Regions from separate parts of the Azohydromonas sp. genome, predicted to be linked through region 2. Evidence: predicted binding sites of a transcription regulator. Region 2 holds the regulator's gene; the other holds the start of a gene.
The links. Region 2 encodes LexA, which represses DNA repair genes until DNA is damaged. Its sites were predicted from a motif close to ACTGTATNNNNATACAGT; they were not measured.
Positions count from the first base shown of each region.

Region 1: the regulator LexA is predicted to act here: its motif matches at 4,320-4,337, upstream of recA (recombinase RecA).

Region 1 is NZ_DAOKZA010000010.1:56,821-71,584, forward strand. It holds gene mrdA (penicillin-binding protein 2) at 1-849, shown strand, start outside; gene rodA (rod shape-determining protein RodA) at 869-2,023, shown strand; gene PKC53_RS05670 (sensor histidine kinase N-terminal domain-containing protein) at 2,042-3,526, opposite strand; gene PKC53_RS05675 (response regulator transcription factor) at 3,564-4,235, opposite strand; gene recA (recombinase RecA) at 4,374-5,411, shown strand; gene PKC53_RS05685 (regulatory protein RecX) at 5,440-5,934, shown strand; gene PKC53_RS05690 (DUF2889 domain-containing protein) at 6,048-6,653, shown strand; gene sucC (ADP-forming succinate--CoA ligase subunit beta) at 6,697-7,872, shown strand; gene sucD (succinate--CoA ligase subunit alpha) at 7,964-8,857, shown strand; gene PKC53_RS05705 (TerC family protein) at 8,993-9,730, shown strand; gene PKC53_RS05710 (serine/threonine-protein kinase) at 9,759-10,607, shown strand; gene PKC53_RS05715 (Stp1/IreP family PP2C-type Ser/Thr phosphatase) at 10,723-11,505, shown strand; gene PKC53_RS05720 (FHA domain-containing protein) at 11,573-12,235, shown strand; gene PKC53_RS05725 (3',5'-cyclic-nucleotide phosphodiesterase) at 12,452-13,234, shown strand; gene PKC53_RS05730 (THUMP domain-containing protein) at 13,238-14,491, opposite strand; gene PKC53_RS05735 (RNA polymerase factor sigma-54) at 14,488-14,764, opposite strand, start outside.
Region 2 is NZ_DAOKZA010000024.1:2,843-17,606, reverse strand. It holds gene PKC53_RS10700 (hypothetical protein) at 1-107, opposite strand, end outside; gene PKC53_RS10695 (penicillin acylase family protein) at 303-2,747, shown strand; gene PKC53_RS10690 (LysE family transporter) at 2,776-3,402, opposite strand; gene PKC53_RS10685 (helix-hairpin-helix domain-containing protein) at 3,472-3,771, opposite strand; gene lexA (transcriptional repressor LexA) at 3,788-4,474, opposite strand; gene PKC53_RS10675 (asparaginase) at 4,552-5,505, shown strand; gene PKC53_RS10670 (ATP-binding cassette domain-containing protein) at 5,502-7,451, opposite strand; gene PKC53_RS10665 (endonuclease/exonuclease/phosphatase family protein) at 7,666-8,817, shown strand; gene prmB (50S ribosomal protein L3 N(5)-glutamine methyltransferase) at 8,925-9,788, opposite strand; gene dapE (succinyl-diaminopimelate desuccinylase) at 9,785-10,945, opposite strand; gene PKC53_RS10650 (PilT/PilU family type 4a pilus ATPase) at 10,942-12,144, opposite strand; gene dapD (2,3,4,5-tetrahydropyridine-2,6-dicarboxylate N-succinyltransferase) at 12,177-12,998, opposite strand; gene dapC (succinyldiaminopimelate transaminase) at 12,995-14,188, opposite strand; gene PKC53_RS10635 (fatty acid desaturase) at 14,271-14,764, shown strand, end outside.

The DNA.
Region 1 (14,764 bases), on a different contig from region 2:
AAGTCGAGCAACGTCTACTACTACTCGCTGGCCAACGAGATGGGCGTCGACCTGATGCACCGCGAGCTGTCGCCGTTCGGCTTCGGCGCGCGCACCGAGATCGACCTGGTCGGCGAGGCCACCGGCGTGCTGCCGTCGACCGAGTGGAAGCGGCGCGCCTACCGGCGCCCCGAGCAGCAGAAGTGGTACGCCGGCGAGACGATCTCGCTGGGCATCGGCCAGGGCTACAACAACTTCACGGTGCTGCAGCTGGCCAAGGCCACGGCGACGCTGGTCTCGGGCGGCCAGCGTTTCCGCCCGCGCCTGGTGCGCGAGATCGAGAACGTGGTCGACGGCAGCCGGCGCACCGTGGCCGGCGACGCGCTCGAGCCGCTGCCGCTGGCGCCCGAGCACGTGCGACTGATCCGCGACGCGATGCACGACGTGACGCAGGAGGGCACGTCGACGCGCGTGTTCGCCGGCGCGCCGTACGCGAGCGGCGGCAAGACCGGCACCGCGCAGGCGGTGGGCGTGCGCCAGAACGAGAAGTACAACGCCGCCAAGCTCGCCGAGCATCAGCGCGACCACTCGCTGTACGTGGCGTTCGCGCCGGTCGACGCGCCGACCATCGCGCTGGCGGTGGTGGTCGAGAACGCCGGCTTCGGCGCCGCCGCGGCGGCGCCGATCGCGCGCCGCGTGTTCGACTACTGGCTCGCGGGCCTGTACCCGAGCGAGGAGGACATCGCGCTGACGCGCGAGGGCCGAAGCGCCGCGCCGGTCGGCACGCCGCGCCGCGCCGCCGACGTGCCGCTGCCGGGCGGCGCGACCGCCGCGGCGGCGCAGCTCGCGATGCAGGGGTCGTCTCGATGAACGCGCGCAGGGTCGTGCCGTGAACGCGGTCATCGAGCGGCCGTCGCCCTGGCAGCGCCTGCAGCCGGTGCTGCTGGCCTTCGACCCGTGGCTGCTGCTCGCAGTGGCGCTGCTGGCCGCCGCCGGGCTGGTGGCGATGTACTCGGCGGGCTTCGACCACGGCGCGCGGTTTTCCGGGCACCTGCGCAACATGGGCGTCGGCCTGGCGGTGCTGCTGGTCGTCTCGCAGGTGCCGCCGCAGCGGCTGATGGCGCTGTCCGTGCCGCTGTACGCGGTCGGTGTCGCGCTGCTGGTGGCCACGCTGCTGTTCGGCATCACGAAGAAGGGCGCGACGCGCTGGCTCGACGTGGGCATCGTGATCCAGCCCAGCGAGCTGATGAAGCTCGCGGTGCCGCTGATCCTGGCGTGGTGGTTCGACAAGCGCGAGGGCCAGATGCGCGCCGCCGACTTCGTCGTCGCCACGGGGTTGCTGCTGCTGCCGTTCGCGCTGATCGTCAAGCAGCCGGACCTCGGCACGTCGCTGCTGGTGCTGTCGGCCGGGCTGTTCGTGCTCTTCTTTGCCGGCCTGCCGTGGCGGCTGATCGTGCCGGTGCTGGCGCTGGGCGCGGCGGGCATCGTCGCGCTGGTGGTCTTCGGCGACACGATGTGCCAGCCCGAGGTCGACTGGAAGGTGCTGCGCGAATACCAGAAGCACCGCGTGTGCACGCTGCTCGACCCGGCGTCCGACCCGCTGGGCAAGGGCTTCCACGTGATCCAGGGGATGATCGCGATCGGCTCGGGCGGGCTGTGGGGCAAGGGCTTCATGAACGGCACGCAGACGCACCTGGAGTTCATCCCCGAACGCACCAGCGACTTCATCTTCGCCGCGGTGGCCGAGGAGTTCGGCCTGGCCGGCGTGGTCGCGCTGCTGCTGGGCTTCGGCTTCCTCATCGTGCGCGGGCTGGCGATCGCCGCCGAGGCGCCGACGGTGTTCTCGCGCCTGCTCGCCGGCGCGGTGTCGCTGACCTTCTTCACCTACGTGTTCGTCAACATCGGCATGGTCAGCGGCATCCTGCCGGTGGTCGGCGTGCCGTTGCCCTTCGTCAGCTACGGCGGGACCGCGATGGTCACGCTCGGCTTCGGCCTGGGTATCCTGCTGTCGATCGCGAGGAGCCGGCGGCTGATGCAGAGCTGAGCCGCCGCGGCGCGCACCTCAGGTCACCGCGCCGGCCGCGCCTTCGTCGCCGACCACCGGGAAGCGCACCGTGAACCGCGTGCCCGGGCCGTGCGGCGCCGACCCGCGCGGCTGCGTGTCCTCGACGGTCAGCGTGGCGCCGTGCTGCGCGGCGATCTCGCGCACGATCGCCAGCCCGAGCCCGCTGCCGTCGACGTTCGTGCCCAGCGCGCGGTAGAAGGGCTGGAACACCAGCTCGCGCTCGCCCTCGGGGATGCCGGGGCCGGTGTCCTCGACCTGCAGCACCGCGACCTGGCCGAACGGGTCGGCGAGCACGCGCACCGTCACGGTGCCGCCGGCGGGCGTGTACTGCAGCGCGTTGTCGACCAGGTTGCGGATCAACTCGCGCACCAGCACCGGCTGGCCACGCATCATCGGCACGCCCTCCGCCGGCGCCGGCCCCTCGTAGCCCAGGTCGATGCGCTTCTCGATCGCCTTGGGCACGAAGTCCTCGACGGTCTCGACGGCCAGCTGCGCGAGGTTGAAGCGCTGCTGGCGCAGCGCCTGCTCGCGGTCCTCGGCGCGCGCCATCGCCAGCAGCTGATTGACCATGTGCGCGGCGCGCTGGCTCGACAGCGCGATCTGCTGCAGCGAACGCTTGACCGACTGCGCGTTGCCGCCGGCGTCGATCTCGCGCTGCGCCAGTTCGGCCTGCGTGCGCAGCCCGGCCAGCGGCGTCTTCAGCTGGTGCGCCGCGTCGGCCAGGAAGTGCTTCTGCGCGCCGATCGAGTGGTCCAGCCGTGCCAGCAGGTCGTTGATCGCGCGCACCAGCGGCGTCACCTCCTCGGGCGCCTCGCGCTCCTCGATCGGGCTGAGGTCGTGCGCCTCGCGCTGGCGGATGCGCTGCTGCAGCGCGTTCAGCGGCGCCAGCCCGCGCCCCAGCGCCAGCCACACCAGCACCACCGCGACCGGCAGGATCACGAACTGCGGCAGGATCACGCCCTTGATGATCTCGGTGGCCAGCCGCGAGCGCCGGTCCAGCGTCTCGGCCACCTGCACCAGCGGCGGCTGTTCGGCCCCTTCGAGCGGCAGCGTGACCCACAGGTAGGCCACGCGCACCGACTCGTCCTGCACGACGTCGTCGCGGAACTTCAGCGCGCCCGGCTCGACCGGCACGCCCACCGGCACCGGCAGCACGCGGTCGCCGGCCACCAGCTCGCCGCGCAGGCCGAGCACCTGATAGTAGATGGCGCCGCCCTCCTCGCCGCGCAGCACGTCGGCCACGGTCGACGTCAACCCTGGCGGCAGCCGGATCTCGCGCGGCGCCTCGGCCTTCAGCACGATGCGCTGCGCGATGTGGCGCGCCAGTTCGCCCAGGTCGCGGTCGTACGGGCGGTTGGCGATGCCCTGCGCGACGACCCAGGTCACGCCCATGCTCATCGGCCACAGCAGCAGCAGCGGCGCGAGCATCCAGTCGAGGATCTCGCCGAGCAGCGAGCGCTGCTCGGGCAGTCGGGTGGCCATCGTGCGAGCGAGGATAGCCGCGGCGCCGGGCGTCGATTCAGCCGGGGATCTTCTCGAGGCAGTAGCCCAGCCCGCGCACGGTGGCGATGCGGATCGGCCCCTGCTCGATCTTCTTGCGCAGGCGGTGGATGTAGACCTCGATCGCGTTGTTGCTGACTTCCTCGCCCCACTCGCACAGCCGCTCGACGAGCTGGTCCTTGCTGACCAGCCGCCCCGAGCGCTGCAGCAGCACCTCGAGCAGGCTCAGCTCGCGCGCCGACAGCTCGATCATCTGGTCGTTGATGTAGGCCACCCGGCCGGTGGCGTCGAAGCTCAGCGGGCCGTGCTTGATGATGCTCGACGCGGTGCCCAGGCCACGGCGCGTCAGCGCGCGCACGCGCGCCTCGAGCTCGGCCAGCGAGAACGGCTTGGCCATGTAGTCGTCGGCGCCCAGGTCGAGCCCCTTGACACGCTGCTCGACGCTGTCGGCCGCGGTCAGGATCAGCACCGGCACGCTGCTGCCTCGCGCGCGCAGCTTGCGCAACACCTCGAGGCCGTGCAGCTTCGGCAAGCCCAGGTCGAGGATCACGCAATCGAACTCGTGCGACGCGAGCGCCGCGTCGGCCTCGCTGCCGCTGCTGACCTGATCGACGGCGTAGCCGGCGCTGCGCAGCGAGCGCAGCAACCCGTCGGCGAGCACCTGGTCGTCCTCGGCAATCAGTATGCGCATCGCGTCGTCTCCCCCGCGGTCGCGTCGCAATGCGCGCCCTGCGCACCCATTCTAGGGATTCGCCCGCGTTGACGCACACCCGATACTGTACGAACATCCAGTTGTGCCACAATCGCGACGATGAAACCGGAGAAGACCATGGATGCCCCCGTCAAGGCGCTGAACACCGAGAAGGCCAAGGCCCTGCAGGCCGCGCTGGCGCAAATCGAGAAGCAGTTCGGCAAGGGTTCGATCATGCGCCTGGGCGAGGGCGAGAAGATCGAGGACATCCAGGTCGTGTCCACCGGCTCGCTGGGGCTGGACATCGCGCTGGGCGTCGGCGGGCTGCCGCGCGGACGCGTGATCGAGATCTACGGCCCCGAAAGCTCGGGCAAGACGACGCTGACGCTGCAGGTCATCGCCGAGATGCAGAAGCAGGCCGGGGTGTGCGCCTTCATCGACGCCGAGCACGCCCTCGACGTGCAGTACGCGCAGAGGCTCGGTGTGAACCTTCAAGACCTGCTGATCAGCCAGCCGGACACCGGCGAGCAGGCGCTGGAGATCGTCGACGCGCTGGTGCGCTCGGGCTCGGTCGACCTGATCGTCATCGACTCGGTGGCCGCGCTGACGCCCAAGGCCGAACTCGAGGGCGAGATGGGCGACAGCCTGCCCGGCCTGCAGGCGCGGCTGATGAGCCAGGCACTGCGCAAGCTGACCGCGACGATCAAGAAGACCAACTGCATGGTCATCTTCATCAACCAGATCCGCATGAAGATCGGCGTCATGTTCGGCAACCCCGAGACGACCACCGGCGGCAACGCGCTGAAGTTCTACGCCTCGGTGCGGCTGGACATCCGGCGCACCGGCAGCATCAAGCGCGGCGACGAGGTGATCGGCAGCGAAACCAAGGTCAAGGTCGTGAAGAACAAGGTCGCCCCGCCGTTCAAGACCGCCGAGTTCGACATCCTCTACGGCGAGGGCATCAGCCGCGAGGGCGAGATCGTCGACATGGGGGTGGCGGCCAAGGTGCTCGACAAGAGCGGTGCCTGGTACGCCTACAACGGCGAGAAGATCGGTCAGGGCAAGGACAACGCGCGCGAGTTCCTGCGCGAGAACGCCGACCTGGCGTACGAGATCGAGAACAAGGTGCGCGAGGCGATGGGCATCCCGCTGCTGCCCGCCGCCACCGCCGGGTAGGCCCGCGCGCTCGGCGCGCGCCGCCGCGATGCCCGCGCTGTCGCTGAAGGCACGCGCGCTGCAATGGCTGGCGCAGCGTGACCATAGCCGCAGCGAATTGCGCGGCAAGCTGCTGCGCCTTGCCGCGGCGGCGCGGCGCGCCGGCAGCCCGCCCGACGACGACGACCCGGCGGCCCGGGCCGCCGAGGTCGACGCCTTGCTCGACGAGCTGCAGCGCCAGGGCTGGCTCGACGAGCGGCGCTTCGTCGAGTCGCGCGTCAACACCCGCGCGCCGCGCTTCGGCAACGTGCGCATCCGCAGCGAACTGTCCCGCCTGGGCGTGAGCCTCGACGCCGACGCCGACGCGGCGCTGCGCGCCAGCGAGGTCGAGCGCGCGCGCGCGGTGTGGGCGCGCAAGTACCAGGCGCGCGCGCCGGCCGACGCCGCCGAACGGGCGCGCCAGATGCGCTTTCTCGCCGGGCGCGGGTTCTCGGCCGAGGTGATCCGCCGCGTCGTTCCGACCCTCGGCGCCGACGACGACTGACACCACCGCGCCCACCGGGCGGCCCAGGGGCGCGTGCTACATTTCGGCGCGTTTTCCGCCCGCGCCGGCCCTTCGCCTGCAGTCCGAAGGCCTCTCGGCGCGCCGCGTCCGCCATGCCGCTGCCTCCCGCCTGCCCGTCGCGCCAGCCCAAGCACCGCCGTTCGATCGACGTGCAGGTGTTCGCCCGCGACGACGGCCTGTGGGAGGTGGACGCGACGCTCATCGACACGAAAACGCGCGACGTGCCGCTCGGTGGCGGCGTGCGCCGCGCCGGCGAGCCGATCCACGACATGCTGCTACGGCTCGTCGTCGACCGCGCGCTCAACGTCGTCGCCGCCGGCTCGCACACGCAGGGCATGCCCTACGCCGGCGAATGCGACCGCCACGACGACGCCTACGCCCGGCTGGTCGGCCTGAACCTCGGCCGCGGCTTCCGCCGCGCGCTGCTCGAGCGCGTCGGCGGCGTGCGCGGCTGCACCCACCTGACCGAGTTGGCGCAGGTGCTGCCCACCGCGGTGATCCAGGCCTTCGCCGGCGACGTCATCGACACCCGCGCCGACCGGCCCGGCGACCCGCGCCCGTTCCAGATCGACCGCTGCCACGCGCTGCGCGAGTCGGGCGACGTGGTGCGCGTGCATTTCCCGCGCTGGTACCGTCAGCCTGACGCCAAGAACGACGCCGACAATGCGCCGTCGATGCCGGCCACCACGCCGGCCTGACGCGGCCGCCGCCCCTTTCGTCCCTCCACTGCCCAGCCCGCCCATGAAGATCCACGAATACCAAGGCAAGGACATCCTGCGCCAGTTCACCGTGCCGGTGCCGCGCGGCGTGCCCGCTTTCACGGTGCAGGAAGCGGTCGAGGCCGCACAGAAGCTCGGCGGCAGCGTGTGGGTGGTCAAGGCGCAGATCCACGCGGGCGGCCGCGGCAAGGGCGGCGGCGTCAAGCTCGCGCGCTCGGTCGACGAGGTGAAGGCGCTGGCCGGGCAGATTCTGGGCATGCAGCTGGTCACGCACCAGACCGGCCCCGGCGGCCAGAAGGTGCGCCGGCTGCTGATCGAGGAAGGCGCCGACATCAAGAAGGAGTACTACGTCGCCGCGCTGACCGACCGCGCCACGCAGAAGGTCGCGATGATGGCCAGCAGCGAGGGGGGCATGGACATCGAGGAGGTCGCGCACCGCACGCCGGAGAAGATCATCAAGGTCTTCGCCGACCCGCTGACCGGGCTGACCGACGCGCAGGCGCTGGAGCTGGCGCGCGGCATCGGCGTGCCCGAGGCGAGCCAGGCCGAGGCGGTGACGCTGTTCAAGAACCTGTACCGCTGCTACATGGACACCGACGCGTCGCTGGCCGAGATCAACCCGCTGATCCTCGAGGGCAACGGCCACCTGAAGGCGCTCGACGCGAAGTTCAACTTCGACAGCAACGCGCTGTTCCGCCACCCCGAGATCGTCGCCATGCGCGACCTCGACGAGGAGGACCCGGCCGAGATCGAGGCGAGCAAGTTCGACCTCAGCTACATCAGCCTCGACGGCAACATCGGCTGCCTGGTCAACGGCGCGGGCCTGGCGATGGCGACGATGGACACCATCAAGCTGTTCGGCGGCGAGCCGGCGAACTTCCTCGACGTCGGCGGTGGCGCCACGGCCGAGAAGGTCACCGAGGCGTTCAAGATCATGCTGCGCAACCCGAACGTCAAGGGCATCCTGGTCAACATCTTCGGCGGCATCATGCGCTGCGACACCATCGCCGAAGGCGTGATCGCGGCGTGCAAGGCGGTGCACCTGTCGATTCCGCTGGTCGTGCGCATGAAGGGCACGAACGAGGACCTGGGCAAGAAGATGCTGGCCGACTCGGGCCTGCCGATCATCAGCGCCGACACGATGGCCGAGGCCGCGACGAAGATCGTCGAGTCCGTGTCCCTCCCCCGGAGCGCCTGACGGCGCTCCCCCTCAAGGGGGCGCCGCCAGCGGCCCGGCCAAGCCGGTTCCGCGGCGTCCGCTTGGATCGAAATCCGACTTCGAGGTCCGTATGAGCATCCTGATCAACAAGGACACCCGCGTCATCACGCAGGGCATCACCGGCAAGACCGGGCAGTTCCACACCCGCATGTGCCGCGACTACGCGAACGGCAGGAACTGCTTCGTCGCCGGCGTCAACCCGAAGAAGGCCGGCGAGGACTTCGAGGGCATCCCGATCTATGCCAGCGTCAAGGACGCCAAGGCGTCCACCGGCGCCACCGTCAGCGTGATCTACGTGCCACCTGCGGGCGCCGCGGCGGCGATCTGGGAGGCGGTCGAAGCCGACCTGGACCTGGCGATCTGCATCACCGAGGGCATCCCGATCCGCGACATGCTCGAGGTGCGCAACCGCATGAAGGCCAAGGAGGCCGCCGGCGGCAAGCGCACGCTGCTGCTCGGGCCGAACTGCCCGGGCACGATCACGCCCGAGGAGATCAAGATCGGGATCATGCCCGGCCACATCCACCGCAAGGGCCGCATCGGCGTGGTCAGCCGCTCGGGCACGCTGACCTACGAGGCCGTGGCCCAGCTCACCGAGATCGGCCTCGGCCAGAGCAGCGCGGTGGGCATCGGCGGCGACCCGATCAACGGGTTGAAGCACATCGACGTGATGCAGATGTTCAACGACGACCCCGACACCGACGCGGTGATCATGATCGGCGAGATCGGTGGCCCCGACGAGGCCGAGGCGGCGCGCTGGTGCAAGGCGAACATGCGCAAGCCGGTGGTGGGCTTCATCGCCGGCGTCACCGCGCCACCGGGCAAGCGCATGGGCCACGCCGGCGCGCTGATCTCGGGCGGTGCCGACACCGCCGACGCCAAGCTCGCGATCATGGAGGAGTGCGGCTTCAAGGTCACGCGCAACCCGTCGGAGATGGGCCGGCTGCTGAAGTCGCTGATCTGAGCGCACACCGCGCCTCGCGCGACGGGCCGTCTGCGGGCGGCCCGTCGCGTTGCGGCGCCGCCGCTCTGTAGTTTTACGCACCGCCAGGCGGTACCGCGGCCCCTACACTGGCGGCCGAGTCTTCGGAGATCCCGGATGGAAGAGTTCTTGACCCCCGCGTTCTGGGTCGCGGTCGGGCAGATCATCATGATCGACATCCTGCTCGGTGGCGACAATGCGGTCGTCATTGCGCTGGCGTGTCGCCGGCTGCCGGCCAGGCAGCGCACCGCCGGCATCCTGTGGGGCACGGCGGGCGCGATCGGGCTGCGCGTGATCCTGATCTTCTTCGCGCTGACGCTGCTGGCGATTCCGTTCCTGAAGCTGGTCGGCGCCGCGCTGCTGGTGTGGATCGGCATCAAGCTGCTGGTGCCCGAGCACGAAGACGCCCACGGCAGCATCGAGGCCAGCGACAAGCTGTGGGCCGCGGTGAAGACGGTGATCGTCGCCGACCTCGTGATGAGCGTCGACAACGTCATCGCGATCGCCGGCGCCGCGCAGGGCGCCGGCGAGGGCCACCAGATGCCGCTGGTGATCTTCGGCCTGCTGGTCAGCATCCCGATCATCGTCTGGGGCAGCCAGCTGGTGATCAAGCTGATGGACCGCTTCCCGATCATCATCACGCTCGGCGGCATGCTGCTGGGCTGGATCGCCGGCACGATGGCGGTGTCCGACCCTGCGGTGGTCAGCCCCGACGCCTGGACCTGGGTGCCCAAGGTTCCGCAGACCGACGTCGTGAAGTACGCCGCCGGCGTCGCCGGTGCGCTGCTCGTGCTCGGCTGGGGCAAGTGGATCGCGTCGCGCCGGCCCGAACCGGCCTCCGACGCGACGGCCTGAGCGCGCCGGGTCGCCGCCACGCCGCCGCGTGAGCCCGCGCGACCGTCTGCTTGCCGCCGGATCGACGTTCGCGGGCCTGCGCGTCGCGCGCGTGCTCGCCCGCGGTGCCACCGGGGTGCTGTACCTGGCGGTCGACGCGGACTCGCGCGCGCTGGCACTGAAGGTGCTCACGCCGCACACCGCCGGTGACGACGACGCGACCGCGCTCGCCGAACGCTTTGCCCGCGAGGCCGAGGTGCTTCGCCGGCTGCGCCACCCGGCGATCGTCGAGGTCCACGCAGCCGGCGTGGAGCAGCAGCGCGCGTACCTGGCGATGACGCTGTTGCCCGGCGGCGACTTGCGCCGCCACGCCCGTGCGGCGCGGCTGCTGCCCGAGGCACTGGTGCTGCGGCTGGGCGCCGAGGTCGCCGACGCGCTGGCGCACGCCCACGCGCAGGGTGTCGTGCACCGCGACCTGAAGCCGGCCAACCTGGTGTTCGACGCCGCGTCGCGGCGCGTGTGGGTCACCGACTTCGGCGTCGCTCGCATGCTCGACGCCCATCGCACGCGCAGCGGCGTGCTGCTGGGCACGCCGGCGTTCATGCCGCCCGAGCAGCTCGCCGGCGCGGCGGCCGGCCCGGCCGGCGACGTCTACGCGCTCGGCGTCACGCTGTTCCAACTGCTCAGCGGCGAGCTGCCGCACGACGGCGCGACGCTCGGTGCCCTGCTGCAGGCGGTGGCGCGCGGGGCGCCGCGCTCGCTGGGCAAGCTGCGCCCCGACCTGCCGGCGGCGCTGGCCGCCTTCGTGGCCGAACTGACGCACCCCGACCCGGCGTCGCGCCCCGGCGCGACCGCGGCGGCCGAGCGGCTCGCGTCGCTGCAGGCGCTGGTGCGCTGAGGCCGCCGCGTCGACCGCCCCGGCAAACCCGGGGGGCGTCCGGTCGGCCGGACGCGGCACAATCGCGCTCCTCGGCGCTGCCAGCGCCACCGTCGCCGTGCCCCGCCGTGCCCCCATGAACGTCGAGTTCTTCGCCGCCATCGACAAGGGGCGCCAGCGCGACAACAACGAGGACGCGGTCGCGCTCGACGAGGACAACGCGCTCGCGGTGCTCGCCGACGGCATGGGCGGCTACAACGCCGGCGAGGTGGCCAGCGGCATGGCGACCTCGTTCATCCGCAGCGAGCTCGGGCGTTGGCTGCACGATGCCGGCGCGGCCGCCGACGCCGACGTGCGCCGCGCGATGGACATCTGCGTGGACAACGCCAACCGCGCGATCTTCAACGCCGCCAACGCCAACCCGCACTACGCCGGCATGGGCACCACGCTGGTGGTCGCGGTGTTCCGCGGCCCCCGCCTGCTGGTCGGCCACGTCGGCGACTCGCGCGCCTACCGGCTGCGCGGCGGCCGCCTGCAGCAGATCACGCGCGACCACTCGCTGCTGCAGGAACAGATCGACGCCGGCGTGATCTCGCCAGAGCAGGCGGCCTTTTCGGCGCAGCGCAACCTGGTCACGCGCGCGGTGGGTATCGAGGACACCGTGCTGCTCGAGACCCACCTGCACGAGGTGCTGCCGGGCGACCTGTACCTGCTGTGCTCCGACGGGCTGTCGGACATGCTCGACGACGCGACGCTCGTGCAACTGTTGAGATCGCACGAATTGCTCGCCGACGCGGGGCGCGCACTGATCGACGCGGCCAACGACGCCGGTGGAAAGGATAATATTTCGCTGGTTCTGGCCCGGGTGGCCGGCCAGCCGCAGGTGGGTCGTTCGTCGTGGTGGCCGTTCAGGCGCTGAACGCGCGATCGACGCCGCGCGCCGTTGGGAAGTGCTGGAAGATCCGCTACGACAAGAGGTCATGCGCATGGGCAAGCTGGTCGTCTCCCTCGACGGTGTCGTGATCAAGGAAGTGCAGATCACGAAGGACAAGACCACCCTCGGCCGGCGCCCGTACAACGACATCGTCATCGACAACCTCGCCGTCAGCGGCGAGCATGCGGTGCTGCAGATGGCCGGGCCCGACGTGTTCATCGAGGACCTGAACTCGACGAACGGCACCTACATCAACGGCAAGGCGGTCAAGAAGCAGCTGCTGGCGCACAACGACACGATCGAGATCGGCAAGTACAAGATCAAGTACCTGGTCGACAACGGCACCGACTACGAGCACACGATGGTCATCCGCCCCGGCGCCGCGCCGGGGCCGGCGTTCGCCGCGTCGCGCCCGGCCGGCGGCTCGGGGTTCGGGTCGCTCGCCGCGCCGGTGGGCCCGGCGTCGATCCGCGTGCTCAACGGTGCCGCCGCCGGGCGCGAGGTGGCGCTGACCAAGGTCGTGACCACGGTGGGCAAGCCCGGCGTGCAGGTCGCGTCGATCACCAAGCGGCCGGTCGGCTACGTGCTGGCGCACGTCGAGGGCAGCTCGCGCCCCAGCATCAACGGCGCCGCGCTGGCCGGCGACTCGGTGCAGCTGAAAAACGGCGACGTCATCGAACTGGCCGGCACGCAGATGCAGTTCGTTCAGGCCTGAACGCCCGCCGGGCGCGACGTGAACATCTCACGGCGGCGCCGGCGCGGTGATCGGCGGGCGACGAGCCGCGTGGCGCATGCACGCCGGCCTCTTGTGCACCCGAGGCCGGCGTCGCAACATCGCCCGATGCCTGCCCTGTTCTCGCCGCGCGCGCCCGCAGAGGTCCGGCCGCGGGACCGCGACCTGCCGGGCGCGGGCGCGGGCGCCGCGCAGGACATGACGATCCGCGTCCTCGGCTGCTCCGGCTCGATCGCCGCGGGCAGCCGCACCACCGCCTTCCTCGTCGACGACGATCTGCTCGTCGACGCCGGTACCGGTGTGGGCGACCTCACGCTCGACGAACTGCTGCGCATCGACCACATCGTCGTCAGCCACTCGCACCTCGACCACGTGCTGTCGATCGGCCTGCTCGCCGACACGGTGTCGCGCCGTCGCCGCGCCGCCGATCGCGCGCCGATCGAGGTGCACGCGCTGCCCGCGACGATCGCGGCGCTGCGCACCCACGTGTTCAACGGCGTGATCTGGCCCGACTTCAGCCGGCTGCCCAACCCCGAACGGCCGGTGCTGCGCTTCGTGCCGTTCGACGTCGGTGAGGTGCTGCGCTTCGGCGCGCGCCGCGTCGAGGTGCTCGGCGCAGCGCACACCGTTCCGGCGGTCGGCTTCGCGATCGCGCCGGCCGAAGGCGCGCCGGCATGGGTGTTCAGCGGCGACACCGGGCCGAACCCGGCGCTGTGGCAGCGGCTGCGCCAGATGTCGGTGGCACACCTCGTGATCGAGACCGCGTTCGGCGACGAGGACGCTGCGCTGGCCGAGATCAGCGGCCACCTCAGCCCGCGCACGCTGGCCGGCGAGCTGGCGCAGCTCGGCGCGCCGACCGACGTGCACATCACGCACATCAAGCCCGGCGAAGTCGACACCGTGATGGCGCAGGTCGCGGCGCTGGGGCTGCCGCACCGCGTGCACGCGCTGGCCAGCGGGCAGCGCCTGACGCTGCGCTGAACCTCAGCCCGCGTCGGGTCGCGCGCGCGGGCGCGCCGAGCCGGCCACCATGTCGAAGCGGAACAGCCGGCACTCGATCGGGCCGTTCCACATCGGCACGCGGCGCGTCGCCTTCAGCCGCATCAGCCCCGGCAGCTGCAGCTCGGGGCTGAGCACCCAGGCGGTCCAGCCCGCGTAGTGGCGCTTCCAGTGCGCCGCCAGCGCGGCGAAGAACTCGCCCGCCGACGCCGCCCGCTCGAAGCCTTCGCGCGCGCTGCCGCGGCCCTTGGGGGCGATGCGCTCGCCGTACGGCGGGTTGAGCATCAGCACGCCGGCGTCGGCCGGCGCCGGGCGCTGCAGCGCGTCGGCGGCCTTGAAGGCGATTGCCTCGCCGACGCCGGCGCGGCGCGCGTTGCGCGCGGCGAAGTCGGTCATGCGAAACGACACGTCGCCGGCGTGCACCGCCACCGCGGGCGCGTGCACGCGCTCGCGCGCGGCGCGGCGCATCGCCTGCCACGCCGCGGCGTGCGCGCGAAACGGCGCCAGGCGCTCGAACGCGAAGTGCCGCTGCAGGCCGGGCGCGATGCCGCACGCCAGCTGCGCGGCCTCGATCGCGATCGTGCCGGCGCCGCAGCACGGGTCGAACAGCGGCGGGTCGTCGGCGCGCCCGTGCCAGCCGGCGGCGGCGAGCATCGCGGCGGCCAGCGTCTCCTTCAGCGGCGCCTCGCCCTTGACCTCCTGGCCGGCGGCGCCGGCGTCGCGCCAGCCGCGCTTGAACAGCGCCTCGCCCGAGGTGTCGACGTACAGCGTGGCTTGGCGCTCGCCCAGGTGCAGCAGCAGCGGCAGGTCGGGCGCGCGCGTGTCGACGCCGGGTCGCGCGCCGGTGGCCTCGCGCAGCGCGTCGCACACCGCGTCCTTGATGCGCAGCGCCGCGAAGTGCAGGCTGCGCAGTGGCGCGGCGCGCGCGCTGGTGTCCACACGCAGCGTGTGCTGGGGCCCGATCCAGTCGGCCCAGCGCACGCGCCGTGCCAGCGCGTACAGGTCGTCCTCGTCGCGGTAGTCGCCGGCGGCCAGCGGCCACAGCACGCGTTGCGCGAGTCGGCTGCCCAGGTTCAGGCGCATCGCCGCCGATTCGTCGCCGTGCACGGTGACCCCGCCGCGGCCGGGCTCGACCGCCGCGTCGGCACCGAGCAGCCGGTGGCACTCGTCGACGAGCAGCGCCTCGGTGCCGCCGGCGCAGGGCAGGAACAGCGCGGCGCCGGTGCGCGCGGGGTTCACAGCGCCTTGCGCAGGTTGGCCGGCGCGATCTTCAGCGCCTCGCGGTACTTGGCCACCGTGCGCCGCGCCACCTGGATGCCCTGCTCCTCGAGCATCTTGCCGAGCTGGCTGTCCGACAGCGGGCGCGCGGCGTCCTCGGCAGCGACGAACTGCTTGATCAGCGCGCGCACCGCGGTGCTCGACGCGTTGCCGCCCGCGTCGGTGGCCAGCGACGAACCGAAGAAGTACTTCAGCTCGAAGGTGCCGAACGGGGTGGCCATGTACTTGGCGGTG
Region 2 (14,764 bases):
GCGCCCCGCGACGTCGGCGGGCAGACCTCGATGCGGCTGTGCAGGCCGGTGGGCGTGCCGCTGGCGCGCTGCGTCGACGGCGAGGAGGGGCTGCGCGAAGGGAACATGGCGGCGGTATCGGCGCTCGCGTGGCTGGGCTGAAGCCGATCTTCGGCGCTCGCCGGCCGTGCGGATCGCACGAACAGCACGGCGGGGGTGCGGCAATTCGTCACGCCGCAGCTGCGCCGCCCCCGCCGCGCAAGCCCCGATGGCCGTCGCGGCGCCGGCCGGTTACCCTCGCGTTGGGAAGGGGAGGTACGGCGATGACGAGGTGGATCCGGCGCGGCCTGTGGGCGCTGCTCGGCGCGCTGCTGCTCTTGGTGCTGGCGGTCGGTGCCTACCTGCAGCAAGCGACGCCGCGCACCGACGGCGAGCTGACGCTTCCCGGGCTGCACGCGCCGGTGCGCATCGGGCGCGACGCGCACGGCGTGCCGACGATCCGCGCGCAGAACATCGAGGACCTGATGTTCGGCCTCGGTGTCGCGCACGCGCAGGACCGGCTGTGGCAGCTCGAGACGCACCGCCGCATCGGCGCCGGCCGGCTGGCCGAGGCTTTCGGGCCGGGCGCCGTCGACAACGACCGCTTCCTGCGCGTGCTCGGCGTGCGCCGCACCGCCGCCGCGCAGTGGCAATGGCTGCGCTCCACCGGCCGGACCGAGTCGCTGGCGCTGCTCGACGCCTACGCCCGCGGCGTCAACGCGGCGGTGCGCACACTCGCCGCGCGCCCGCCCGAGATGCTGATCCTGGGGCTGCGCCCCGAGGACTGGACCCCGGTCGACAGCCTGGCCTGGGCGATCATGATGGCCTGGGACCTGGGCGCCAACTGGAACGCCGAGATGCAGCGCCTGCGCCTGGCGCTGCGCCTGGGCGGCGACGACGCGGTCGCGCGCGTCAACGAGCTGATGCCGCCGTACCCCGGCGAGGCGCCGCGCGTGACGGTCGACTACGCGGCGCGGCTGCGTGCGCTGCGGCTGGACGGCCGGCTCGCCGGCGTCGACGCCGAACGCTGGCTGGCGGCGGCCCCGCCGTCGGGGCTCGACGGCATCGGCTCGAACAACTGGGTGCTCGCCGGCAGCCACACCACCACCGGAAGGCCGCTGCTGGCCAACGACCCGCACCTCAAGCTCAGCGCGCCGGCGCTGTGGTACTTCGCGCGCCTCGAGGCTCCGGGCTTCAAGGTGGCCGGCGCGACGATGCCGGGCTTGCCGATCGTCGTGCTCGGGCAGAACGAGCACATCGCCTGGGGTTTCACGAACACCGGGCCCGACGTGCAGGACCTGTACCTCGAGCAGATCGACCCCGCCGACCCGACGCGTTACCGCACGCCCGACGGCTGGGCGACGTTCGAGACGCGGCAGGAGGTCATCCGGGTCAAGGGCGCGCCCGACGTGGTGCAGACCGTGCGCGTGTCGCGCCACGGCCCGCTGATCTCGGACGCCGGTGCGGCCGACGACGTCGTCGACCGCGATCGGCCGGCGTACGGGATCGCGATGCGCTGGACCGCGCTGGACACCGACGCCGACGCGGTCGGTGTCGGGCTGGCGTTCAACCGCGCGCGCTCGGTGGCCGAGTTCGTCGCCGCCTCGCGCGGCTGGGTCGCACCGATGCAGAGCATGGTGGTGGCCGACCGCGACGGGTCCATCGGCATGGTCGCGCCGGGGCGCGTGCCGCTGCGCTCCCCCGACCACGACTTGCACGGCATGGTGCCGGCGCCGGGCTGGGAGGCGCGCTACGACTGGATCGGCTGGGTGCCGGTCGACGAGACGCCGCGCGAGTTCGATCCGCCGAGAGGCTGGATCGCCACCGCGAACCAGCGCATCGTGCCGGACGACTACCCGCACCACCTGACCAGCGACTGGACGCTGCCGTGGCGGCAGCGGCGCATCGAGCAGGTGCTCGGCGCGAAGCCGAAACACTCGATCGACGATCTCGCGGCGCTGCAGGCCGACGTGAAGTCGCTCGCCGCGGCGCCGCTGCTGCCGCGCCTGGCGGCCGCCAGGGCCGACCACCCGCTGGCGGCGGCGGCGCAGCGCGCGCTGGCCGGTTTCGACGGCACGATGCGCGCCGACGCCGGCGCGCCGCTGATCTTCTGGGCCTGGGTGCGCCAGCTCACCGCCGGCGTCTTCGCCGACGAGCTGGGGCCGCTGTACGAACGCACGCTGGGCACGCGGCCGTACCGCGACGCGCTCGAGGGCGTGCTCGCGCGCGACGACGCCTGGTGGTGCGACGACAAGGCGACGTCGGAGGCCGAGACCTGCGCGATGCAGGCCGACGCGGCGTTCGAACGCGCCCTCGACGAGCTGCGCGAGCGCCACGGCGACGACGTCGCCGCGTGGCGCTGGGCAAACGCGCTGACCTACCGCGCCGAACACCGGCCGTTCAGCCGCGTGCGCGCGCTGGCGCCGCTGTTCGAGCTGCGCGCCGGCATCGGCGGCGACACCTACACCGTCAACGCGTCGCGCGTGAACCTGCGCCCCGACGCCACCACCGGCGAGGTGTTCCTCAACGAACACGGGCCGTCGATGCGCGCGCTGTACGACCTGGGCGACCCGGCGCAGTCGCGTTTCGTGCACTCGAGCGGGCAGTCGGGGCTGCCGTGGTCGACGCACTACCGCGACCTCGTCGCGCACTGGGCGCAGGGCCGCTACCTGCCGCTGTGGAGCGACGCGTCGCCGCGCCGCACGCTGCGGCTGCAGCCGGCGCGCTGACGGCGGCGCCCGGACGCGCCGCTGGGGCTCAGGCGCGCTTGAAGGTGGCCAGCAACGCGCCGGCGACGACGAACAGCGCGCCGAAGCCGCGGTTCATCCAGCGCAGGTGGCGCGGCGAGCGCAGCGCGGCGAGCACACGCGCCGCCAGCGCGGTGTAGCCGGCCATCACCACCAGGTCGGTGAACACCAGCGTCGCACCGATCGCCGCGTACTGCAGCGCCAGCGGCGCCTGCGGGTCGATGAATTGGGGCACCACCGCGAGCATGAACACCGTGCCCTTCGGGTTGACTGCGTTGATCGCCCAGCCGCGCAGCACGAGCGCGCGGCGTGTCGTCGTCACCGCCGGCGCGGCGTCGTCGCGCAGCGGCGCGGCGTCGCTGCGCCACTGCTGCACGCCCAGCCACACCAGGTAGGCGACGCCGAGCCACTTCAGCACCGTGAACGCGACCCCCGACGCGGCCATCAGCGCACCCAGCCCGACCGCGACGATGGCCAGCTGCGTGACGATGCCCAGCACCAGCCCCGCCGTGAGCCAGTAGCCGCGGTGGAAGCCGTGCGCGAGCCCGGCGCTCATCGCCGCGACGGCACCGGGGCCCGGCGACAGGCTGATCGCCCACGACGCGGCGAAGAAGGTGAACCACACCGACGATTCCATCGCCGCCATTGTCTCGCGGCGGCGGGCGCGCTGCGGCCCGCGCGCGGTGATGCCGCGCGCGCCGGCCGGCTACAGCGCGCCGTAGCGGCGCTTGCGCTCGGCGGTGTAGCGCCACCAGGGCGCCGGCGCGGCGCCGTGCATGAAGTCGGTGGCGGCGAGCAAGGTGTCGAGCAGGCAGGGGTCGTGGCGCTTGCCGTCCAGGCGGCCGAGCGCCTGGTACAGCGCGAACGCATCGCGCCCGGCCAGCTGCGCCGGGCGCGTGATGCCCAGCCGGCGCAGGTCGGCAGCCACGCGCGGGCCGACGTTGGGCAGTTGCTCGAGCGCCTCGCAGTCGGCGGCGCTGGCCGCCTTCGGTCGTTTGAAGGTCATCGCGGCGCCCTGCGGGTCAGGTGAGCATGTTGTTGCGCAGCAGGCCCACCGCGATGCCCTCGATCGCCACCGACGGCTCGGCGCCGTCGCCGGCGGGCACGACGATGGTGTCGAACTCGGGGTTCTCGGGGATCAGCTCGATGCCGGCCTTGGTGCGGCGCAAGCGCTTGACGGTGACCTCGTCGCCCAGCCGCGCGACGACGATCTGCCCGTTCTTCGCGTCGCTGGCCTTCTGCACCGCGAGCAGGTCGCCGTCGAGGATGCCGGCGTCGCGCATGCTCATGCCGCGCACGCGCAGCAGGTAGTCGGGCTTGCGCGGGAACAGCCCGGCTTCGAACACGTAGGTGCGGTCGATGTGCTCGGCGGCGAGGATCGGGCTGCCGGCGGCGACACGGCCGACCAGCGGCAGCGTGAGCTGCGCGATGCCCGGCAACGGCAGCGCGAACTGCTTGCCGCGCGCCTGGGCCAGCGCGCGCAATGTGTCAGACTTCAAGCGGATGCCGCGCGAGGTGCCGCCGACGAGTTCGATCACCCCCTTGCGCGCCAGCGCCTGCAGGTGTTCCTCGGCGGCGTTGGCCGAGCGGAAGCCGAGTTCGGCGGCGATCTCGGCGCGCGTCGGCGGGGCGCCGGTGCGCTCGATCGCACTTTGCACCAGGTCGAGGATCTGCTGCTGACGGGCGGTGAGCTTGGGGCTGTCGAGCATCGTGGTGTCCCTGTGGCCTGCCGGCGCAGGTCTGTGAATCCATCCAGTCACTGTATTTTTATCCAGAGTGCCCGTCCATGCCAAGTGCCACCGGCAAGACCGTGATCCTGGGCAGCGGCGGCACCATCGCCGGCACCGCGGCGAACGCCGCCGACGCCGTCGGCTACACCGCGGCCCAGCTGGGCGTCGAGTGCCTCGTGGCCGCGGTGCCGGCGCTGGCCGACGTGGCGCTGGAGTGCGAGCAGGTCGCGCAGGTCGACAGCAAGGACATGACGCACGCGGTGTGGCAGCGGCTGGCGCAGCGCTGCGCACACCACCTGGTGCGCGACGACGTGACCGGCGTCGTCGTGACGCACGGCACCGACACGCTCGAGGAGACGGCGTACTTCCTGCACCGCGTGCTGGCGCCGTCCCGGCCGCTGGTGCTGACGGCGGCGATGCGCCCGGCGACGTCGCTGCAGGCCGACGGGCCGCAGAACCTGCTCGACGCGGTGACCGTCTCGCGCAGCGGCCCCGGCGGCGTCGCCGTGGTGCTGGCCGGCGTCGCGCACGCCGCAGCCGACGTGCGCAAGCTGCACGGCTGGCGGCTCGACGCGTTCGGCAGCGGCGACGCCGGGGCGCTGGGCGTGATCGAGGCCGGCCGCTGGCGCGCGTTCCGCACGGTGCCGCCCGGCGCCGCACGCGGACTGGAGACGATCGCCGGCGACCCCGCGGCCTGGCCACGCGTCGAGGTCGTGACCAGCCACGCCGGCGCGTCGGGGCGCGTCGTCGACGCGCTGCGGGCGCTGGGCGTCGACGGGCTGGTCGTCGCCGCCACCGGCAGCGGCACCGTGCACGCCGAACTGGCCGCGGCGTTGCAGCGCGCGCGCGACGCCGGGGTGGCGGTGCGCGTCGTGTCGCGCTGCGCGTTCGGCCCGGCCATCGACGTGGCCAGCGGCGCGGTCGATGCGCGCACGCCGTGGCAGATGCGCGTGGACCTGCTGCTCGAGTTGCTTGCCGCGCGCGCGTCGGGTGCCGCTGCGCGGCGCTAGCCGCCGGCGACGATCTGCTCGAGCTCGGCGCCGAGCTCGAGCCAGCGTTCCTCGAGCATCGCGACCTCGGCGGCGATGTGGTTCAGCCGGCGGCCCTGCTCGGCGATGTCGGCGCCGGCGATGCCCGGTGTGGCCAGCGCGGTCTCGACCTCGGCGCGCTCGCCGGCCAGTGCGGCCAGGCGCTTGTCGATGCGCTCGATCTCGATGCGCAGCGGCCGCGTGCGTTCGGCCAGCCGGGCTCGCGCCTGCGCCTGCGCCTTGCGGTCGTCGCGTCGCGGCACCGGGGTTGCCGACGCCGTGGGCACCGGCGCGGGGTGGGGTGCCGGCGACACCGGCGGGGGCTCGCCGCCGCGCAGCAGCGCGCGCGAGCGTTCGAGCAGCCAGCGCTGGTAGTCGTCGAGGTCGCCGTCGAACGGCGCGACCCGGCCGTCGGCGACCAGCCAGAACTCGTCGCACACCTCGCGCAGCAGCGCGCGGTCGTGGCTGACCAGCATCACGGTGCCCTCGAACTCGTTGAGCGCCATCGACAGCGCCTCGCGCGTGGTCAGGTCGAGGTGGTTGGTCGGTTCGTCGAGCAGCAGCAGGTTGGGGCGCTGCCAGACGATGGTGGCCAGCACCAGCCGCGCGCGCTCGCCGCCCGACAGCGTGCCCACCGTCTGGTGGACCATCTCGCCGGTGAAGTGGAACTGGCCGAGGAAGTTGCGCAGTTCCTGCTCTCGCGCCTGCGGTGACACCTCGCGCGCCAGCCGCACCATGCGCTGCAGTGGCGTGTCGTTCTCGGCGAGCAGGTCCATCTCCTGCTGCGCGAAGTAGCCGATCGCCAGCCCCTTGCCCTCGGTGAGCGTGCCGGCCAGCGGCGGCAGCACGCGCGCGATGGTCTTCACCAGCGTCGACTTGCCCTGGCCGTTGGCGCCGAGGATGCCGATGCGCTGGCCGGCGAGCACGGTGCGCTCGACGTCCTTCACGATCACGGTGGACCCGTAGCCGCAACTGACGCCCTCGAGCGCCAGCATCGGGTTCGGCAGGCTCGCCGGCTCGCGGAACTCGAACGCGAAGTCGCCGGCGGTCAGCACGGGCGCGAGCTTCTCCATGCGCGCCAGCGCCTTGACGCGGCTCTGCGCCTGGCGCGCCTTCGTCGCCTTGGCCTTGAAGCGGTCGATGAAGCGCTGCAGGTGCGCGATGCGCTCCTGCTGCTTCGCGTAGGCCGCCTGCTGTTGCGCGATGCGCTCGGCGCGCATCTCCTCGAACGCGGTGTAGTTGCCGCCGTAGCGCGCCAGCGCGGCGTCGTCGAGGTGCACGGTGACGTTGGTCACCGCGTCGAGGAACTCGCGGTCGTGGCTGATCACGATCAGCGTGCCGGCGAAGCGCTGCAGCCAGCCTTCGACCCACACCAGCGCGTCGAGGTCGAGGTGGTTGGTCGGCTCGTCGAGCAGCAGCAGGTCGGCCGGGCACATCAGCGCGCGCGCCAGCTGCAGCCGCATGCGCCAGCCGCCGGAGAAGCTGTTCACCGGTGCGTCGAGCTCGCCCGGCCTGAAGCCCAGGCCGAGCAGCAGCGCCTGCGCGCGCGCGCGCGAGTCGAAGGCGCCGGCCTCCTCGAGCGCCAGGTGCGCGTCGGCGATCGCGTGGCCGTCGTCGGCCGCCTCGGCCGCGGCGAGCATCGCCTGCGCCTCGGCCAGCGGCGCGTCGCCCTGCAGCACGTATTCGGTGGCGCCGTCGTCGGCGTCGGGCATCTGCTGCGCGACTTCGCCCAGCCGCCACTTCGGCGGCATCTCGAACTCGCCGGTGTCGGCGTGCAGCCGGCCGGCGAGCAGCGCGAACAGGCTCGACTTGCCGGCGCCGTTGCGCCCGACCAGGCCGACCTTCTCGCCGGGGTTCAGCGTGAGGTTCGCGCGATCGAGCACGACCTTGGTGCCGCGGCGCAGCGTGAGGTTCTTGAGGGTGATCACGGCGCGCGATTGTCGACCAGGCCGCCATGCGGCCGCGGCCTGCGGGCGACCGATCCGCCCGCCGGGCGCCGCGGCCCGGCGGCATCCTCGGGGCCCGGCCCGGCGGCGCCGCCCTCGGGCCGGCATCGCGACCGCCTTGTGCTCGATTCACTGCGGCCTCAAGATGCACGTGTCGGGCGCCCGCGATGCGCGGCGCCGCCGCAAGGAGACGACGATGCGCCGCTTCGTGTCCGGGCTGCCGGGATCGATCCTGCTCGCCACCGCGCTCGCCGCGGGCGCCGCCGAGATCGACGTGATGACCCAGAACCAGTACCTGGGCGCGGACCTGACACCGGTGATCGCGGCGACGACGCCCGAGGCATTCAACACCGCGGTGGTCGCGACGCTGGCGCGCATCGCCGCGTCGCGGCCGGCCGAACGCGTGCAGGCGCTGGCGGCGCAGATCCGGCAGCGCCGCCCCGACGTGGTGGGCCTGCAGGAGGCCTGGCGCTTCGGCTGCCTGCCGTACCCCGGCGTGCCGAACCTGCCCGGCACGGGCTGCGACGATCCGCTGATCCGCGACGCCTTCACCGACCAGCTGCAGGGCACCGAGGCGGCGCTGCACGGACAGTACCGCGTCGCCGGCCGCGTGACCAACATGCGCATCGACCAGCTGCCCATCGTCGTGGCCGACGTGCCGGCGATCCTGCAGGTGGCCGACCGCGACGCGATCCTGGTGCGCGACGGACTCGATGCCGTGGCCGTCGACCTGCCGTCGCTGACCGGCTGCGAGGCCAGCGACGACGGCTGCCACTACGCCGCCGTGGCGGTCATTCCGACGCCGCTGGGCGTGCCGATTCCCGGCTGGCGCGGCTTCCTCGCGGTCGACCTGGCGGTGCGGGGCCAGCGCTACCGCGTCTTCAACACCCACCTGGAGGTGCGGCAACTGGCCCCGCAGCCGCCCGAGTTGCGACTGCTGCAGGTGGCGCAGGCCGGCGAACTGGTGCAAGCCGCGCTTGCGTCGTGGCAGCAGGATCCGTCGCGCCGGCTGGTCGTCGTCGGCGACTTCAACGCGGCGCCCGAGGACCAGATCCCCGGGGTGCCGACGCCGTACCAGTTGCTCACCGGGCAGGGCTTCGCCGACGCCTGGCTGCTGCACACGCGCGCCGGGGCGGGGCTGACCTGCTGCCAGGCCGAGGACCTGTCGAACGCTCGCTCCGCGCACTACGAGCGCATCGACCACGTGTTCGCGCTGCCGACGCCTCGCCGCGTGCCCGACATGCGTGTGCTCGGCACGTCCCCGGGCGACCGGACGCGCCCGGCCGGTGCCGGCGGCCTGTGGGCCTCGGACCATGCCGCGGTGGCGGCGCGGCTGCAGTACGACTGACGCCGCCGGCGGCGGCGTGGCGACCGGCCCGCGTGGCGTGCCACGCGACGACGAGGTCCGCGCATCGCGCTGCGGGGCGTCGGCGGCGCCTGACCGGAAGGCGTGCGTCAGCGCAGCGCGTCGCGTTCGAGCAGCAACACCTGGTCGTCGCCGGCGCTGGTGGGCAGCCACACCGGCTGCAGGCGCGGGAACGCGCGCTCGAAGTGCTCGCGCCCGTGGCCGATCTCGAGCACCAGCACGCCGTGGTCGACCAGGTGCGCCGGGGCGTCGCGCAGCAGCCGGCGCACGAAGTCCATGCCGTCGGCGCCGCCGGCCAGCGCCAGCGCCGGCTCGGCGCGGTATTCGGGCGGCAACGCGGCCATCGACTGCGCGTCGACGTAAGGCGGGTTGCACAGGATCAGGTCGTAGCGCCGGTCGCCGACCGCGGTCAGGCCGTCGCCCTGGCACAGCGCGATGCGCCCGACCAGGCCGTGGCGCCCGACGTTGATGCGCGCCACCGCGAGCGCCTCGGCGCTGAGGTCGGCGGCGTCGACGACGACCTCGGGCCAGGCCATCGCGGCGAGCACCGCGAGGCTGCCGTTGCCGGTGCACAGGTCGAGCACGCGCGACGTCGTCTCGCCCAGCCACGCGTCGAGCGTGCCGTCGGCGATCACCTCGGCGATCAGCGACCGTGGCACGATCACGCGCTCGTCGACGGTGAACGGGACGCCCTGCAGCCAGGCCTCTCCGGTCAGGTAGGCCGCGGGCCGGCGCGTCGCGATGCGGCGCTCGACCAGCGCTTCGATTGCACGCCGCTCGTCGTCGCCCAGCTCGCGCGCGGCGACGCTGTCGAGGTCGTCCAGCGGCAGGCCGAGACGCCACAGCACCAGCCAGGCCGCCTCGTCCCAGGCGTTGGTGGTGCCGTGTCCAAAGGCGACGCCGGCGCGGTCCAGACGCTCGCTGGCGGCGCGCACCGCGTCGAGCAGCGTCATCGCAGCAAGGTCTCGAGCGTGCGGCGGTAGATCGCCGCCAGCGTGCCCACGCTCGCCGCGTCGACATGCTCGTCGACCTTGTGGATGCTCGCGTTGACCGGGCCGAACTCGATCACCTGCGGGCAGACCTTCGCGATGAATCGCCCGTCGGAAGTGCCGCCGGTGGTCGACAGCTCGGCCTCGACGCCGGTCTCGGCGCGGATCGCCGCCGACAGGGCCTCGCTGAGCGTGCCCGGCGGCGTCAGGAACGGCTCGCCGCCTAGCGTCCAGTCGAGCGCGAACTCGAGTCCGTGTCGCTCGAGCACCGCCCGCAGCCGCGACTGCAGCGACTCGGGCGTCGACTCGGTGCTGAAGCGGAAGTTGAAGTCGAGCACGACCTCGGCGGGGATCACGTTGGTCGCACCGGTGCCGCCGTGGATGTTGCTGACCTGCCAGGTCGTCGGCGGGAAGAACGCGTTGCCGCAGTCCCACTCGGTGGCGGCGAGCTCGGCCAGCGCGGGTGCGAGCTGGTGGATCGGGTTGCGCGCCAGCTGCGGGTAGGCCACGTGGCCCTGCACGCCGATCACGCGCAGCTGGCCGCTGAGCGTGCCGCGGCGGCCGTTCTTCATCGTGTCGCCCAGGCGCTCGACCGAGGTCGGCTCGCCGACGATGCACGCGTCGAGCCGTTCGCCGCGCTCGCGCAGCCACTCGACCAGCCGCACCGTGCCGTCGACCGACGGGCCTTCCTCGTCGCTGGTGATCAGCAGCGAGATCGTGCCGGCGTGGTCGGGGTGGGCGGCGACGAAGTCCTCGACCGCGACCACCATCGCCGCGATCGACGACTTCATGTCGGCGGCGCCGCGCCCGTAGAGCCGGCCATCGCGATGCGCCGGCACGAAGGGGTCGCTGGCCCACTGCGTCAGCGCACCCGGCGGCACCACGTCGGTGTGCCCGGCGAACGCCAGGTGCATGCCGGCGTCCGCGCCGCGCCGGCAGGCCCACAGGTTGGTCACGCGGAAGTGGTCGGGCCCGCACACGCGCGACTGGCAGTCGAAGCCGCAGGCGCGCAGCCGCTCGGCGATCAGCGCCTGGCAGCCGGCGTCGTCGGGCGTCACCGACGGCCGCGCGATCAGCGCCTCGGCCAGGCGCAGCGCGGCGTCGGGGTCGCGCAGCGTCATCGCTTGGCGGCCATCGGCGGCAGCTTCATGCCGGCGATCGAGCGCGGCTCCTCGGGGCGCACGTCGAGCGTGATGTCGGTGAACGAAGGCTCCTCGTTCTCCTCGATGCGGTTGACCTGCTTGGACAGCGGGGCCAGGTCGTTCTGCAGGCGCCACATCAGGTTGCTCGGCGAGTCGGCGTACGACAGGCCGTCGTCGCGCGTGATCTTGCCTTCGTTGATCAGCCGCGCCAGGTCCTCCTCGAAGGTCTGCGAACCCTCGGCGAGCGACTTCTCCATCGCCTCCTTGACGCCGGCGAGGTCGCCCTGCGCGATCAGCTCGGACACCAGCTGCGTGTTCAGCAGCACCTCCACCGCGGGGATGCGCCCGCCGGCCGCCGCGCGCACCAGGCGCTGCGAGACGATCGCCTTCAGCCCCGACGCCAGGTCGGCCAGCAGCGAAGGGCGTGCCTCGGGCGGGTAGAACGACAGGATGCGCCCGAGCGCGTGGTAGCTGTTGTTGGCGTGCAGCGTGGCCAGCACGACGTGGCCCGACAGCGCGTAAGAGATCGCCGAGGTCATCGTCTCGCGGTCGCGGATCTCGCCGATCAGGATCACGTCGGGGGCCTGGCGCAGCGCGTTCTTCAGCGCGATCTGCAGGCTCTGCGTGTCGCGGCCGACCTCGCGCTGGTTGACCACGCTCTTCTTGTTCGTGAACAGGAACTCGATCGGGTCCTCGATGGTCAGGATGTGGCCCTGCATCTGCTGGTTGCGCTGCTCGATCATCGCCGCCAGCGTCGTGCTCTTGCCGGTGCCGGTGGCGCCGACCATCAGGATCAGCCCGCGCTTCTCGAGCACCAGCTGCGACAGGATCTCGGGCACGCCCAGCGACTCGAGCGTCGGGATCTGGATCGGGATGCAGCGGAACACCGCGGCGATCGAGCCGCGCTGGCGGAACGCCGACAGCCGGAAACTGCCGACCTTGGCGATGCCGATCGCGACGTTGAGCTCGCCGTTGTCGTCGAGCTCCTCGAGCTGCGTCGGCGTCAGCAGCTCGGCGAGCAGCTGGCGCGGCTGCGTCGGCGTCAGCGGCTGGTCCGACAGCGGCAGGATCTGCCCGGCGATCTTGATCAGGATCGGCGTGTTGGCCGACAGGTACACGTCACTGGCCTGCTTCTCCGCCATCAGGCGCAGCACGCGCTCCATGTTGCCGCCGCTCATGCCGACTCCTTTGCCGCTGGTGCCGCGCGTGTTCAGGCGCGCAGCAGGTCGTTGATGCTGGTCTTCGCGCGGGTCTGCGCGTCGACCTTCTTGACGATCACCGCGCAGTACAGGCTGTACTTGCCGTCGGCCGACGGCAGCGCGCCGCTGACGACGACCGAACCCGCCGGGATGCGCCCGTAGCCGACCTCGCCGGTGGCGCGGTCGTAGATCTTCGTGCTCTGCCCGATGTACACGCCCATCGAGATCACCGAGTTCTCCTCGACGATCACGCCCTCGACGACCTCGCTGCGCGCGCCGATGAAGCAATTGTCCTCGATGATCGTCGGGTTGGCCTGCAGTGGCTCGAGCACGCCGCCGATGCCCACGCCGCCCGACAGGTGCACGTTCTTGCCGATCTGCGCGCAGCTGCCCACCGTGGCCCAGGTGTCGACCATCGTGCCCTCGTCGACGTAGGCGCCGATGTTCACGTAGCTGGGCATCAGCACCACGTTCTTCGCGATGAAGCTACCGCGCCGCGCCACCGCCGGCGGCACCACGCGCACGCCGGTGGCGCGCATGTGTTCCTCGTCGAGGTGCGCGAACTTGGTCGGCACCTTGTCGTAGAAGCCGAGGTCGCCGGCGCGCACGATCTTGTTGTCGCTCAGGCGAAAGCTCAGCAGCACCGCCTTCTTGACCCACTGGTTGACGCGCCAGCGGCCGACACCCTCGCGCTCGGCCACGCGCAGGCGCCCGGCGTTGAGGTCGGCGACGACGTGCTCGACGGCCTCGCGCACCTCGGGTGCGGCGGCGGCGCTGATCTGCGCGCGCTGCTCCCAGGCGGCATCGATGGTGGACTGCAGGTCTTGGCTCATGGGAAGTTCCGGGTGAAGGCGACGATGCGATGGGCCGCCTCGAGGCACTCGCCGACCGAGGCGACCAGCGCCATGCGCACGCGTCCGGCGCCGGGGTTAACGCCGTGGGCCTCGCGCGCGAGCAGGCGGCCGGGAAGGACCGCCACATTGTATTGAGCGAGCAGTCCGCGGGCGAAGGCCACGTCGTCGCCGCCGGGAACCCCGGCCCACAGGTAGAACCCCGCATCGGGCAACTTCACGTCGAGCACATCGGACAGGATCGGCGTCACGCGCTCGAACTTGAGCCGGTACAGCGCGCGGTTCTCACGCACGTGCGCCTCGTCGTTCCAGGCGGCGACGCTGGCCGCCTGCACCGGCAGGCTCATCGCGCTGCCGTGGTAGGTGCGGTACAGCAGGAAGGCCTTGAGCAGCTTCGCGTCGCCGGCGACGAAGCCCGAGCGCATGCCGGGCACGTTGCTGCGCTTGGACAAGCTGGTGAACACGACCAGCCGCTCGAAGCCGTGGCGGCCGAGCGCGCGCGCCGCCTGCAGCGCGCCCAGCGGCGCCTCGTCGCGGAAGTAGATCTCGGAGTAGCACTCGTCGCTGGCGACGACGAAGCCGTGGCGGTCGGCCAGCGCGAACAGCGCGCGCCACTCGTCCAGCGGCATCACCGCGCCGGCCGGGTTGCCCGGCGAGCACACGTACAGCAGCTGCGTGCGCGCCCACGTGGCCTCGTCGACGCCGGACCAGTCGACCGCGAAGTTGCGCGCCGGGTCGCTGTTGGCATAGGCCACGCGCGCGCCGGCCAGCAGCGCCGCACCCTCGTAGATCTGGTAGAAGGGGTTGGGCACGACGACCGTCGCGTCGGCGCGCGTGGCATCGATCACGGTCTGCGCGAAAGCGAACAGCGCCTCGCGCGAGCCGTTGACCGGCAGCACCTGCGTCGCCGGGTCGAGCACGACGCCGTAGCGGCGCCGCACCCAGCCGGCGACGGCCTCGCGCAGCGCCGGCGTGCCCGCGGTGGCCGGGTACGCCGACAGGCCCGCCAGCGCGCCGGTGAGCGCGTCCTCGACCAGCTTCGGCGTCGGGTGGCGCGGCTCGCCGATGCCCAGGCCGATCGGCGCATGATCGGGGCTCGGCACGACGTCGCGCGTGAGTTCGCGCAGCCGCTCGAACGGGTAGGGGTGCAGACGCTGCAGCAACGGGTTCATCGCGCGATTATCGAAGCCCGGCCTTCTCGGTCCACGCACGCGCCGGTTGACGCGCGCCGCAGCGCCTGCGCATGATGCGCCGATGGACCGCACCGCCTGCGCCGCACGCACCACCGCGTCGCGCTTCCTCGTCGCGTGGACCTTCCGGGCGCTCGTCGCGGGCGCCGCCTGGCACGCGCCGTGGGCGGCCTGGGCAGCGGCGCTGGGCGTGCAGCTGGCGCTGGCGCTGGTCGAACGCGTGGCACCGGGCTGGACCTCGCCGCCGCCCGCGGTGCGCGACCACGCGGGCTTCCGACTGGTGCTGCGCGCGCACGTGCTGTGGCAGGCGCTGCTGCTCGCGCTGGGCGTGCACCTGGCGGTGCGGCACGTCGGCGCCGGCGGCACGTGGTGGGCGGTGCTCGCCCTCGGGCTGGGCGTCGGCGGCGTCACCGGCAGCCAGGGCATCACTTACGCGCACGAGCTGGGCCACGCGAAGTCGCGCGTCGACCGCGTGCTCGGCTGGCTGCTGATGGGCAGCGTGCTGTACGCGCACTTCATGGTCGAGCACTACCGCGGCCACCACCCGCGCGCGGCCAC